DNA from 2 places in the Streptomyces sp. NPDC043896 genome. Region 1 is predicted to be linked to the other one. Evidence: predicted binding sites of a transcription regulator. Region 1 holds the regulator's gene; the other holds the start of a gene.
What was found. The regulator HspR, encoded in region 1, represses chaperone genes until heat shock. The targets are predictions, from matches to a motif close to TTGAGNNNNNNNNNCTCAA.
Positions count from the first base shown of each region.

Region 1 (6,742 bases):
GACGGTGTGCAGCTCGTCGATGAAGGTGATGATCTGGCCCTCGCTCGACTTGATCTCGGCGAGGACGGTCTTGAGCCGCTCCTCGAACTCGCCGCGGTACTTGGCGCCGGCCACCATCGCGCCGAGGTCGAGGGAGACGAGCCGCTTGCCCTTGAGGGACTCGGGGACGTCGCCCTTCACGATGCGCTGGGCCAGGCCCTCGACGACGGCGGTCTTGCCGACGCCGGGCTCGCCGATGAGCACCGGGTTGTTCTTGGTGCGGCGGGAGAGGACCTGGACGACGCGCCGGATCTCGTGGTCGCGGCCGATGACGGGGTCGAGCTTGCCGTCGCGGGCGGCGGCCGTGAAGTCGGTGCCGAACTTCTCCAGGGCCTTGTACTGGCCCTCGGGGTCGGGGGTGGTCACCCGCCGTGCTCCTCGTGCGTTCTGGAAGGCGTCGAGCAGCTTCTTCGCCGTCGCGCCCTGGGCGGAAAGGACCTCACCGGCCGGTCCGCCCTTGGCGGCGATGGCGATGAGGAGGTGTTCGGTGGAGAGGTACTCGTCGCCGAGGCGGCCGGCCTGGGAGTCGGCCTCGGCCAGGACGGCGAGCAGGTCGCGGCTGGGCTGCGGGGGCGCGACGGTGGAGCCGGTGACGCTGGGCAGGGCGGCGAGCAGCCGCTCCGCCCCGGTGCGGACGGCGGCCTGGTCCGCCTCGGTGGCGATCAGCAGGTCGATGACGTTCTCGTTGTCCTCGCCGGCGAGCAGGGCCAGCAGGAGGTGCGCGGGGGTCAGGTCGGCGTGGCCGTCCTTGACGGCCCTGCTCGTGGCCGCGTTCAGGGCGTCGCGGCTCTTGTTGGTCAGCTCGGCGTCCACTCTCGGTTTCTCCTCTCCGGCGGGTGTACGTGACCCGTGGCGCGCCAGGGTCGGCGCACTCACTCTGACAGATTCAGCATCTGCAAAGTTGAGTCTATTCCACTCAAGGCCGTTCTCCCGCCGGATCCGGGAGAACGCGGGCGTACGCTTCGGCCCATGGCCCATGACGTACTCAACCCGACGTCCGAGTACCTCGCCTTCTGGCGGGAGCGGCACGTCTGCACCCTGACCACCCCGCGCCCCGACGGCACCCCGCACGTGGTGCCCGTGGGCGTGACCTACGACCCGGAGGCGGGGGTGGCGCGGGTGATCAGCAACAAGCACAGCAAGAAGGTCCGCAACGTCCTGGCGGCGCCCGGCGGCGGCGCGCGGGCGGCGGTCTGCCAGATGGAGGGCCGGCGCTGGGCCACCCTGGAGGGGCGCGCGGTGATCCGTACGGACGAGGCCTCGGTCGCGGAGGCGGTGGCGCGCTACGCGGAGCGGTACGGGCGGACGCCCTCGCCCAACCCGGACCGGGTGGTCCTGGAGATCACCCTCGACCGGGCCATGGGCCGGGCCTGAGGCCGGGGACCTGGGGCCTGAGGCCATGGGCCGGGCCTGGAGCCGGGGACCCGAGGCGCGGGGCCGGGGACCCGAGGCGCGGGGCCGGGGGCGGCCCCGGCAGGCGATTGTCCGGTTCGGCCACTGGACGCGGACATCACAACGGCGCCATCGTGGTCAGGTCCACGATGGCGCCGTTGTGTGGGGGTAGCACCTGGAGCGATCTGCAACGACGGGGGAATCGCCTCAGGCACTGCGGGGGGTGGCGGTGGTGATATCGGGCTCGAACAGCTGGTGGTCCCGCTGGTCGAGGTTGACGAAGACCATGCCGTACCGCACTTCGCAGCGGACGGGCTGCGGTGCGCCCCGGGGGCGGCGCAGGCAGCGGTAGGCACGGACGTCCTCGTCCTCCTCGCGCACGACGACGATCGGCTGGCCGAAAAGAGTGACCATCAACGAGTCGCCGGCGTACGGAATCGCCGTGGCGAGATCGATGAACTGCCAGCCGGAGCGGTACGCGGAGGCCATTTCACGTCGGAAGTCGCGGTCGTCTGGGGTCATCAGGAGACCTGCGCAGGCGTGCTGTTCCAGCCGAAATCGCTCTCGGCCGTCGTCTTCGCCGACGAACCGGCACCAGCCTGAGCGCTTCCCGCGTCCCCGTTGGCGGCGACGGCCGCACCAAAGACCGCGACGGCGGAGAAAACAACGGCAAGCGCCGAGCGAAGCATTCTCTTATACATGGTCGGCTTCGTCCTCACTTGATGGAATCCTCTCCCCCGCACTGTCAGACGATGGCTCATTCAGGCACGTCAGTGCCACAGGGACGATGCATCATGTTCTTACATGTTCAGGACCCTGGGGGGTGGAGATTTGCCCAAGAGCGACATAAACCCGACACATCGCCACCCCGTCACCGAGATGTGCGCCGAAGGCGCCCGACTCTACGCGGCGGCCCTGAGCACCGGCCGCGTCGCCCGCGGCGAGGTGGCGAACGCCCCCTGCCTGCTCGAATTCGCCCTTCTGCGACCCGACCCGGATGACGCCAACCAACTGCGGGCGGTTCCCCCGTCCATCGCACTCGCCCAACGGCTCCATCCGCTCGAACGTGAGATCCAGGAACGCAGGCGCACCGCCGTAGATCTCACCGATGCATTCGAGCCGTTCCTCACCATCAGCGCCCAGAGCCCCGCCAACACCCACGCCATCACGGTGCTGGAGGGGTTCGACCAGATCAACGCCGCCATCGACCTGGCCACCTCCGAGTGCCACACCGAGGCCCTGACCATCCAGCCGGGTGGCGCCCGGCCGACGTTCGTCCTCAGCGAGTCCCTGGAGCGCGCCACCCCGATGATCGACCGCGGGGTGAGCATCCGGACGCTCTACCAGCACACCGTGCGGCACAGCCAGGGCACGCTCGCCTACGTGGACCGGATATCCGTCGGCAAGGTCGAGATACGCACGCTCGAGGAACTGATAGAGCGTCTCATGATCTTCGACCGCACCGTGGCCTTCATCCCCGCCAGCGACGACCGGCGGGTGGCCCTGGAGCTGCGGCACCCGGGCCTGGTGGACTACCTCATCAAGGTCTTCGAACAACTCTGGCGCAGGGCCGTGCCGCTGGGCGACGAGGTCACCTACGCGCACAGCGCGGACGGCATCTCCGGGGTGCAGCGTTCCATCGCGCAGCTGCTCATCGAGGGGCACGTGGACGAGGCCATCGCCCGCCGGCTGGGAATGAACGTACGCACCTGCCGCGCGCACATCGCGAAGCTGGCCGCCGCCCTGGGCAGCGGCAGCCGGGCCCAACTGGGCTACCTCATCGCCCAGTCCGGGATCCTGCACGGCCCGGGCCCGGCGGAGGCCCCGGAGGGCTGACGGGCCCCCGGAGGCCCGCAGGGCCCCGCAGCGGCCCCCGGAGGGCCCTGGAGGGGCCGGGACGCGCGGAAGGCCCCGTCCGGCCGCCTCCTGCGCGGGAGGGGCCGGACGGGGCCTTCACGGCGTACGCGGTCCGGTCAGTCGCCCGGGCGCTTGGTGGGCCGCCAGACGACCAGCGCGCTGCCCGGCACCGGCGGCTGGTACGGGACCAGGTCGCGGCGGTACGAGGCGTGCACCTGGGCCTCGCGGGCCTGGAGGGCGGCGGCCGCCCCGTCCACGGCCGCGGACAGCTCGGCGACGCGCTGCTGGAGCGCGGCCACCTGGTTCTCCAGTTCGATGATCCGCTTGATGCCCGCCAGGTTGATGCCCTCGTCCTGGGACAGCTGCTGCACCGTGCGGAGCAGTTCGATGTCCCTGGCCGAATACCGCCGGCCGCGGCCGGCCGTCCGGTCCGGGGAGACCAGGCCGAGGCGGTCGTACTGGCGCAGGGTCTGCGGATGCAGGCCCGAGAGCTGGGCGGCCACCGAGATCACGTAGACCGGGGTCTCGTCGGTGAGCTGGTACGCCCCCTCGCCGAAGCGGGGCTGTCGTCGGCGGCCGTCCATGTCATGCTCCCTTCGCGGACTCGAACAGGAGGGCGCGCGGGTCCTCGGACCCGGTCGCGTCCCGGTACATCTCCAGTGCCTCGCGGGCCTTGTCGGACAGCTCCGCCGGAACCGAGACCTCCACCGTGACGAGCAGGTCGCCTCGGGTGCCGTCCTTGCGGACCGCGCCCTTGCCCCGGGCCCGCATGGTGCGGCCGCCGGGGGTGCCCGGGGGCAGCTTCAGGGTGACCGCGGGCCCGCCGAGGGTCGGCACCTTGATGTCGGCGCCCAGGGCGGCCTCCGCGAAGGTCACCGGGACCGTCACCGTGAGGTTGTCGCCCTTGCGGCCGAACACCGGGTGCGTACCGACGTGGACCACCACGTACAGGTCGCCCGCCGGGCCGCCGCGCTCGCCCGGCGCGCCCTTGCCGCGCAGCCGGATCCGCTGGCCGTCGGAGACGCCCGCCGGGATCCGGACCTGCATGGTGCGGGAGCTGCGGGCGCGCCCGCTGCCCTTGCAGACCTCGCAGGGGTTCTCCGCGATCAGGCCGCGGCCCTTGCAGTCCGCGCAGGGGTCGGTCAGCGAGAAGCCGCCGCCGCTGCCCCGCGAGACCTGGCCGGTGCCGACGCAGGTCGGGCACACCCGGGGGGTGCCGTTCTTGTCGCCGGTGCCGGAACAGGCCTTGCAGGGGGCCTGCGAGGACATCCGCAGCGGGACGGTCGCGCCGTCGACGGCCTCCGTGAAGGAGAGCGTGACCTCCGACTCGACGTCCTGACCGCGGCGCGGCTGGGTGCGGGTGCCCGCACCGGCGCCGGCGCCGCGGTTGAACAGGCCGCCGAAGACGTCGCCGAGGCCGCCGCCGAAGCCGCCCTGGCCGCCCTGCTGCGTACCGCCGAACAGGTCGCCCAGGTCGAAGTTGAACGAGCCGCCGCCCGGGCCGGGGCGGAAGCCGCCGTTCCCGAACAGCGCGCGGGCCTCGTCGTACTCCTTGCGCTTCTTGGCGTCGCCGAGGACGTCGTTCGCCTCGGAGATCTCCTTGAAGCGCTCCTCCGCCGAGGCGTCGCCCTTGTTGGCGTCCGGGTGGAACTCGCGGGCGAGCTTCCGGTACGCCTTCTTGATCTCCGCCTCGGTGGCGTCCTTCGGGACACCGAGGACCTTGTAGTAGTCCTTCTCGACGAAGTCCTTCGTGCTCATCCCCGGTGTCCCTCCTCTCGGATCCCTACATGGTGTGCGTCAGCCCTTGTCGGGGGCATCCGTGTCCTTGTCGGACGGCGTGTCGCCGTCACCGGACTCGGACTTCGCGGCGGGCGCCGCGCCCGGCTGGGGCTCGGCCACCGCGACCCGCGCGGGACGGATCGTACGCTCGCCGATCCGGTACCCCGGCTGCAGGATCGCCACGCAGGTCGTCTCGGTGACGTCCGGCGCGTACGAGTGCATCAGGGCCTCGTGGATCGTCGGGTCGAAGGGCTCGCCCTCCTTGCCGAACTGCTGCAGCCCCATCTTGGCGGCGGCGGTCTCCAGCGACTCGGCCACCGACTTGAAGCCGCCGACCAGCTCGCCGTGCTCCCGCGCCCGGCCGATGTCGTCCAGGGTCGGGAGGAGCTCCGTCAGCAGGCTCGCGACCGCGATCTCCTTGACGGCGACCCGGTCCCGCTCCACGCGGCGACGGTAGTTCTGGTACTCGGCCTGAAGCCGCTGGAGGTCCGCGGTGCGCTCGCCGAGCGCGGTACGGGCCTGGTCCAGCTGGGCCAGCAGGGCCACATCCTGAGCCGCGTCCCCGGCCGGGGCCGCCTCGTCCTCCTTCTTGGAGGAGTCGGCGGCCTTCGGCTCCGCGTCGTCGCCGGCGCCGGTGGGGACTTCAGGCTTCTCGTCGAAACCCGGGGTCTCCTCCGACATCAGGCAGCGCCGCCCTTCGGCTTCTCGTCGTCGACGATCTCGGCGTCGACGACGTCGTCGTCGGCCTTCGCCTGGCCCGCGTCACCCGCGCCGCCGGCGGCCTGGGCGGCCTGGGCGTCGGCGTAGATGGCCTGGCCGAGCTTCTGGCTCACCGCGGCGAGCTTCTCGGTCGCGGTGCGGATCTCGGCGGTGTCCTCGCCCTTGAGCTTGTCCTTCAGCTCGGTGACGGCCGTCTCGACCTCGGTCTTGACCTCGGCCGGGACCTTCTCCGCGTTGTCCGCGAGGAACTTCTCCGTCTGGTAGACGAGCTGCTCGCCCTGGTTGCGGGACTCGGCCGCCTCCTTGCGGCGCAGGTCCTCCTCCGCGTACTGCTCGGCCTCCTGGCGCATGCGGTCGACCTCGTCCTTGCCGAGCGAGGAGCCGCCGGTGACGGTCATCTTCTGCTCCTTGCCCGTGCCAAGGTCCTTGGCCGTGACGTGCATGATGCCGTTGGCGTCGATGTCGAAGGAGACCTCGATCTGCGGGACGCCGCGCGGGGCCGGCGGCAGGCCCGTCAGCTCGAACATGCCGAGCTTCTTGTTGTACGCCGCGATCTCGCGCTCGCCCTGGTAGACCTGGATCTGCACGGACGGCTGGTTGTCCTCGGCCGTCGTGAAGATCTCCGACCGCTTGGTCGGGATGGTCGTGTTGCGCTCGATGAGCTTGGTCATGATGCCGCCCTTGGTCTCGATGCCGAGGGACAGCGGGGTCACGTCGAGGAGCAGGACGTCCTTGACCTCACCCTTGAGGACACCGGCCTGGAGGGTGGCGCCGATGGCGACGACCTCGTCCGGGTTGACGCCCTTGTTGGCGTCCTGACCGCCGGTGAGCTCCTTGACGAGCTCGGCGACGGCCGGCATGCGGGTGGAGCCGCCGACCAGGACCACGTGGTCGATCTCGGACAGCGCGATGCCGGCGTCCTTGATGACGTTGTGGAACGGGGTCTTGCAGCGGT
Region 1 is NZ_JBWKEE010000032.1:18,076-24,817, reverse strand. It holds gene clpB (ATP-dependent chaperone ClpB) at 1-852, opposite strand, end outside; gene AC069X_RS33620 (pyridoxamine 5'-phosphate oxidase family protein) at 1,009-1,413, shown strand; gene AC069X_RS33615 (Rieske (2Fe-2S) protein) at 1,639-1,953, opposite strand; gene AC069X_RS33610 (hypothetical protein) at 1,953-2,150, opposite strand; gene AC069X_RS33605 (helix-turn-helix transcriptional regulator) at 2,236-3,267, shown strand; gene AC069X_RS33600 (heat shock protein transcriptional repressor HspR) at 3,405-3,872, opposite strand; gene dnaJ (molecular chaperone DnaJ) at 3,874-5,046, opposite strand; gene grpE (nucleotide exchange factor GrpE) at 5,086-5,748, opposite strand; gene dnaK (molecular chaperone DnaK) at 5,748-6,742, opposite strand, start outside.

Region 2 (6,742 bases), on a different contig from region 1:
CCGCCCCGCAACGGAAAGCACCCGGAGGCCGCCATCCGCCGCATCACGCCCTGGCGCGCGCTGCCCCCGCTGACCGCCGTGCTCCTCGGACTGTGGGGTCTGCCGCGCGGTGCGGGCGGCGGGAGCATGTGGCGCGACGAGTCCACCACCTGGCAGGTCGCCCACCGCCCCCTCGGCGGGCTCCGGGAGCTGCTCGGGCAGGTCGACGCCGTGCACGGCCTCTACTACCTGCTGATGCACGGGGTGTTCGGCCTGTGGGACGGGGGCGTGTGGGCGCTGCGGCTGCCGTCCGTCGCCGGCACCGCCCTCGCCGCGGCCGGGGTGGCCGCGGTCGCGCACCGGCTGGCGGGGGAGCGGGCCGCGCTGATCGCCGGCACCGCCTACGCCGTGCTGCCGCCGGTGCAGACGTACGCCCAGGAGGGGCGCTCGTACGCGCTCGTCGCGGCCGCCGTGGCCTGGGCGACGTACCTGATGCTGCGCGAGCGGTGGACGGCCTACGCGGTGGTCCTCCTGCTGGGCTGCTGGCTGCACGAGTTCGCCGTACTGGCCCTGCCGGCGCACGCCTTCGCCGCGTGGCGGGCACGGGGGTGGCGCCTGGCGGCCGGGGCGGTCCTCGCGGGGCTGCTGCCGCTCGTGCTCGTCAGCGCCCGGCAGGCTCCGGCGCAGCTGGGCTGGCTGGGGCGGCCGTCGTGGCAGGACTGGGCGGCGTACGCGGTGCTGGTGGCGGGGGCGGTCCTGCTGGCCCGGGGGGCCGGCGACCGGGAACCCGTACGGGTGGCCCTGCCGCTCGCGGTGCTTCCGCCCGGGGTGCTGATGGCGGTCTCGCTGGTGCACCCGCTGTACGTCGACCGGTACGTCCTCTACGCCCTGGCGGGCCTCGCGGTGCTCGCGGGGGCGCGGTGGCGGCTGCCGCCGCTGCCGTGGGTGCTGGTTGGGGCGCTGCTGGTGCCGGTCGGGGTGTGGTCGGTGTGGCTGCGGACCCCGGACGCGCGCAAGGACGACGCCCTCGCCGTCGCGGCGGCGGTGCGGGAGCGGGCCCGGCCGGGGGACGCGGTGCTGTTCATGCCGTCACGGCGGAGGGAGTGGCTGCTGTCGTCGCCCGGGGTGTACGGGGCCGTCCGCGACGTGGCCCTGTCCCGCAGCCCGGCCGCCTCCAGCACCCTCCACGGCACGGAACTGCCGCCGGACGCCGTCCGGGCGGCGGTCCTGGCCTCCCCGAGGGTGATCGCCCTGCTGGACCCGCCGGACCAGCCGCTGGACGGGTACCCGGCGGAGGCGGCCAAGCGCGAGGCCCTGGCGGAGGCGTTCGACCGCTGCTCGGTGACGCAGGTGCGCGGCGCGAGGGTGGCGGTGTACGCGCAGCGGGGCGGGTGCGGCTGACCTCTGGGGCCCCGCCCCCGCATGCGCCAGGATGGCCTGAAGATCACGTCCCCGCCGTCTCCGGAGGCCCCCGCATGCCCGTGCCCGAGATGCCCGTACCCGAGATACCCGGTCCCCTGGCCGGCAGCGCCTGGCTGGCGGAGCACCTCGGCCGGGTCGTGGTCTTCGACGCCTCCGTCGGGGCGCACCGCGGGGCTTCCCTGCGGATCCCCGGCGCCCGGCCCTTCGACCTGGACGGAGTCCTGTCCGACCATGCCGCCCCCGCCCCGCACACCATGCCCTCCCCGGAGGGCTTCGCCGAGGCCATGCGGGGGCTCGGGGTCGAGGACACCGACACCGTGGTCGTGTACGACGCCGCCGGGATCCACTCCAGCGCCCGCGCCTGGTGGATGCTGCGCGCGGTGGGCTTCGAGCGGGCCGCCGTGCTGGACGGGGGCCTGCCCGCCTGGGCGGCCGCCGGGCTGCCCGTCGAGGCGGAGGCGGCGGCGTACGAGGGGCCGCGCGGGTCCTTCACGGCCCGGCCCCGCGCCGGGCTGCTGGTGGACGCCGCCGCCGTCGCCGAGGCCCTCGCCGACCCGGCCGCCGCCGTGTTCGACGCCCGCACCCGCGAGCGCTTCGCCGGTACCGCCCCGGAGCCCCGGCCGGGGCTGCGCGGCGGGCACATGCCGGGCGCGCTGAACCTGCCGTTCGGCGAACTCCGGGGGCCGGACGGGCTGATGCGTCCCGCCGGTGAACTCCGCGAGGTCTTCGCGGCGTTGGCCGGGGACCGGGAGCGGTTCCGGTTCAGCTGCGGTTCGGGCGTGACGGCCTGCGTGCTGGCGCTCGGCGCCACCCTCGCCGGGTACGCGGACCTGGCCGTGTACGACGGCTCGTGGAGCGAGTGGGGCCTGCCCTCGGAGCTGCGGCCGGTGGTGACCGGACCCTGAGGGGGGTGGGGACAGCACCACCCCCGCTTCGGAGGCCCGCACCAGCGCGGGCGGGTGCCGCGCTCGGCAGACTCGTCGGCATGGCATCCAACACCTTGACCCGTACCGTCCTCGTGGCGACCGCAGCGGCCCTGCTCCTGTCGGGCTGCTCGCTCGTGGAAGAGGCGAGGCTGAACACCGCCCACGCCGATACGGCGGTCACCGAGGCGGTCACGGCCGTGGAGCTGACGGGCCTTCGGCGCGGCTCGGTGGAGATCACCCCCGGTACCGGACCGGGGGTCACCGTCCGCCGCGTCCTGCACTACCGGGGCGACACCGCGCCCGTGCCCGGGCAGCGGGTCTCGGGCGGGGTCCTGAGCTTCACCGACGGCTGCCGGGGCGACGGGGACGCCTGCTGGGTCGACTACCGCCTGGAGGTGCCGGCTTCGGCGAAGGTCAAGGCGGGCAGCAGCAGCGGCGACCTCACGGTGACGGGCGTGGCGGCCGCCGATCTGGACTCCTCCTCCGGCGACGTCCGGGCCGAGCGGATCACCGGCCCGCTGAAGGTGCGCACCTCCTCCGGGGACCTCACGGCCAAGGCCCTGGCGGGCCCGGAATTCGAGTTCCGGTCGGCCTCGGGGGGCGCCGCGGTCGGCTTCGCGAGCGCCCCGGCCTCGGTGTCGGTGACCACCGGCTCGGGCGACGTGAACCTGAGGGCGCCGCAGGCCCCGTACCGGCTGTCGGTCACGACGGCCTCCGGCGGCCGCGAGGTCACCCTCGGGGACACCCCGGGCGCCCCCTCCGGCATCGAGGTCCGCACCGAGTCCGGCGACATCCGCCTCGCGGCCGCCTAGCCGGTGACCGCGTCGACCTCCGCCTCCACCAGCCACGCCGGGGTGCCCGCGACCGCCACGCAGTGCCCCCTGCGCGCCGCGCGGGAGAAGCCGGTGCGGGGTTCCAGAGGGGGTCCGGAGCTGACGGTCCGTCGTGTGTCCGTCATGCCGTCATGGTGCTACGAGGGGCCCGCCGGGGGTGTTCGCCCCCGGCGAACGGGCGTTGGGGAACATCGGCGGGCGCAGAAGCATTGAGTCGGCATAGCTCAACTTCACTGCCGGAGGGAAGATCATGGCTTCGACGTCCGTAACGCTCACCCTGCCCGTACTGCCGCTCGACGACGAGGTCGTGCTGCCCGGGATGGTCGTTCCCCTGGACCTGTCCGACGCCGAGGTGCGCGGCGCCGTCGAGGCCGCGCAGGCGGCGGCGGGCAGCGGGAAGCCCCGGGTACTGCTCGTGCCCCGGGTCGACGGCACGTACGCCGGGATCGGCGTGCTCGGGACCGTCGAGCAGGTCGGACGGCTCTCCGACGGGGACCCCGGAGCGCTGATCCGCGGCCGGGGCCGCGTCCGCATCGGCGCGGGGACCACCGGACCCGGGGCGGCGCTCTGGGTCGAGGGGGAGACCGTCGACGAGAAGGTGCCGGACCCGCTGCCCGGGGCCGTCGCCGAGCTCGTCAAGGAGTACAAGGCCCTCGCCACCAGCTGGCTGAAGAAGCGCGGCGCCTGGCAGGTCGTGGACCGGGTCCAGCAGATCGAGGGGGTGTCGGCCCTCGCCGACAACTCCGGCTACTCGCCCTTCCTGACCGTCGCCCAGAAGGTCGAGCTCCTGGAGACCGTCGACCCCGTCGCCCGCCTCCGGCTCGCCGTCAAGGCGCTCAGCGAACACCTCGCCGAGCAGGACGTCGCCGAGTCCATCGCCAAGGACGTCCAGGACGGCGTCGAGAAGCAGCAGCGCGAGTTCCTCCTGCGCCGCCAGCTGGAGGCCGTGCGCAAGGAACTGCGCGAACTGGGCGGGGAGAAGGAGGGCGAGGAGTCCGACGACTACCGCACCCGCGTCGAGGCCGCCGACCTCCCCGAGAAGGTACGGGAGGCCGCGCTCAAGGAGGTCGACAAGCTGGAGCGGGCCAGCGACCAGAGCCCCGAGGGCTCCTGGATCCGCACCTGGCTGGACACCGTCCTCGAACTGCCCTGGAACGAGCGCACCGAGGACGAGTACGACATCCAGGGCGCGCGGGCCGTCCTGGACGCCGAGCACGCGGGCCTCGGCGACGTCAAGGACCGCATCACCGAGTACCTCGCCGTGCGCAAGCGGCGCGGGGAGCGCGGGATGGGCGTCATCGGCGGCCGTCGCGGCGGCGCGGTGCTCGCCCTGGTCGGGCCGCCCGGCGTCGGCAAGACCTCGCTCGGGGAGAGCGTGGCCCACGCCATGGGACGCAAGTTCGTACGCGTCGCCCTCGGCGGCGTACGGGACGAGGCCGAGATCCGCGGCCACCGGCGCACGTACGTCGGCGCCCTGCCCGGCCGCATCGTCCGGGCGATCAAGGAGGCCGGGTCGATGAACCCGGTGGTGCTCCTCGACGAGATCGACAAGGTCGGCTCCGACTTCCGCGGCGACCCCGCGGCCGCCCTCCTGGAGGTCCTCGACCCCGCGCAGAACCACACCTTCCGGGACCACTACCTGGAGGTGGAGCTGGACCTGAGCGACGTCGTCTTCCTCGCGACGGCCAACGTCCTGGAGGCCATTCCCGAGGCCCTCGCCGACCGCATGGAGCTCGTCCGCCTCGACGGCTACACCGAGGACGAGAAGGTCGTCATCGCCCGTGACCACCTCCTGCCCCGCCAGCTGGAGCGCGCCGGGCTGACCGGCGAGGAGGTCGTCCTGGAGGAGGAGGCGCTGCGCAAGCTCGCCGGCGAGTACACCCGCGAGGCCGGCGTGCGCACCCTGGAGCGGTCCATCGCCCGGCTCCTGCGCAAGGTCGCCTCCCAGCACGAACTGGGCGAACGGGAATTCCCCTTCAGTATCGGCGCGGGCGAGCTGCGCGGCCTGATCGGCCGGCCGCACCACGTCCCGGAGTCCGCGCAGGACCCGGCGGAGCGGCGCACGGCCGTCCCCGGCGTGGCCACCGGCCTCGCCGTGACCGGAGCCGGGGGCGACGTCCTGTTCGTCGAGGCCTCCCTCGCCGACCCCGAGACGGGCGCCGCCGGACTGACCCTGACGGGCCAGCTGGGCGACGTCATGAAGGAATCGGCACAGATCGCCCTCAGCTTCCTGCGCTCGCACGGAGCGGAGCTGGAGCTGCCCGTCGCCGACCTGAAGGACCGGGGCGTGCACATCCACTTCCCGGCGGGCGCCGTCCCCAAGGACGGCCCGAGCGCGGGCATCACCATGACCACGGCGCTGGCCTCGCTGCTCTCCGGCCGCCAGGTGCGCACCGACGTGGCCATGACCGGTGAGGTCTCGCTCACCGGCCGGGTGCTCCCGATCGGCGGCGTGAAGCAGAAGCTGCTCGCCGCGCACCGGGCCGGACTCACCACCGTCATCATCCCCAAGCGGAACGAGGCCGACCTGGACGACGTCCCCAGCGAGGTACTGGAGGGGCTGGAGGTGCACCCGGTCACGGACGTGCGCCAGGTGCTGGAGCTCGCCCTCTCGCCGGCGGTGGCGTCCTTCACCAAGGCCGCCTGAACCGGAAGGCGCGCACGCTCCCGCGCGGGCCCGGGACCCCCATCGGCGGGGCCCCGGGCCCGCGGCGCACCCGCTGCGAAATACTGGTCCCGAACAGGGGTGCCACGGCGTGCCCCGCCACCGATGGGAGCGGCACGTGCACGGCAGCGAAGACCAGGAGTTCCTCGCCCTGGAGCGGGAGCTGTCCGTCTTCCTGCGGCGGGCCCGCGCCTCCTCCGGGGAGATGGCCCGCGCCCTCCACCCCGAGCTGGAGCCGGCCGCGTACGGGCTGCTGGTCCGGCTGGAGGCCGCCGGCCGCCAGCGCGCCACCGAGCTGGCCGCCTACTTCGGCGTCGGCAAGGCCACCATGAGCCGCCAGCTGCGGGCCCTGGAGGTCCTCGGCCTGGTGGCCCGCGAGCCCGACCCCGCCGACGGCCGCGCCTTCCTCGTCGGCCTCACGGACGAGGGCCGGGAGCGCTTCCTGCGCGTACGGGGAGCCCGGCGCGAGCAGTACATGCGCAAGCTGGCCGACTGGGACCGGGGCGAGGTGGCGGAACTGGCCAGACTCCTCAACCAGCTGAACTCCGGCGAGGAGTAGCCGGCGGGGAGCGGCCGGCGTGGGCTCCGGCGGGGAGCGGTCGGCGTGGGCGCTTCCCGCCGGCCGGCCCGGCCCCCCGCCCGCGGGCTCACAGTTCCGCGTACACCGCCGAGGCGTCGTCGTGCCGCTTGTGCCGGGCCGGCGGGCGCAGCGGGTCCGACTCCACGGCCCGGACCCGGCCGATCAGCCCCTGGGCGCCCTCCTTGCGCAGCACGTCCAGGCAGGCCGCCCAGTCGCCCTCCCCGAAGGTGTCCGTCCAGCGGCTCGCCCCGTCCGTCAGCGCCGCCACCGCCCGCACCTCCGAGCGCGGCGTGCGTCCGGTGACGGCCCGGGCCGCGACCGCGGGGTCGGCGGCCGC
Region 2 is NZ_JBWKEE010000009.1:54,600-61,341, forward strand. It holds gene AC069X_RS15345 (glycosyltransferase family 39 protein) at 1-1,380, shown strand, start outside; gene AC069X_RS15350 (sulfurtransferase) at 1,455-2,306, shown strand; gene AC069X_RS15355 (DUF4097 family beta strand repeat-containing protein) at 2,387-3,139, shown strand; gene AC069X_RS15360 (hypothetical protein) at 3,136-3,285, opposite strand; gene lon (endopeptidase La) at 3,411-5,807, shown strand; gene AC069X_RS15370 (MarR family winged helix-turn-helix transcriptional regulator) at 5,944-6,384, shown strand; gene AC069X_RS15375 (protein phosphatase 2C domain-containing protein) at 6,473-6,742, opposite strand, start outside.
Region 2: lon (endopeptidase La) is a predicted target of HspR. The motif match lies at 3,370-3,388, and genes of this name have one in related genera.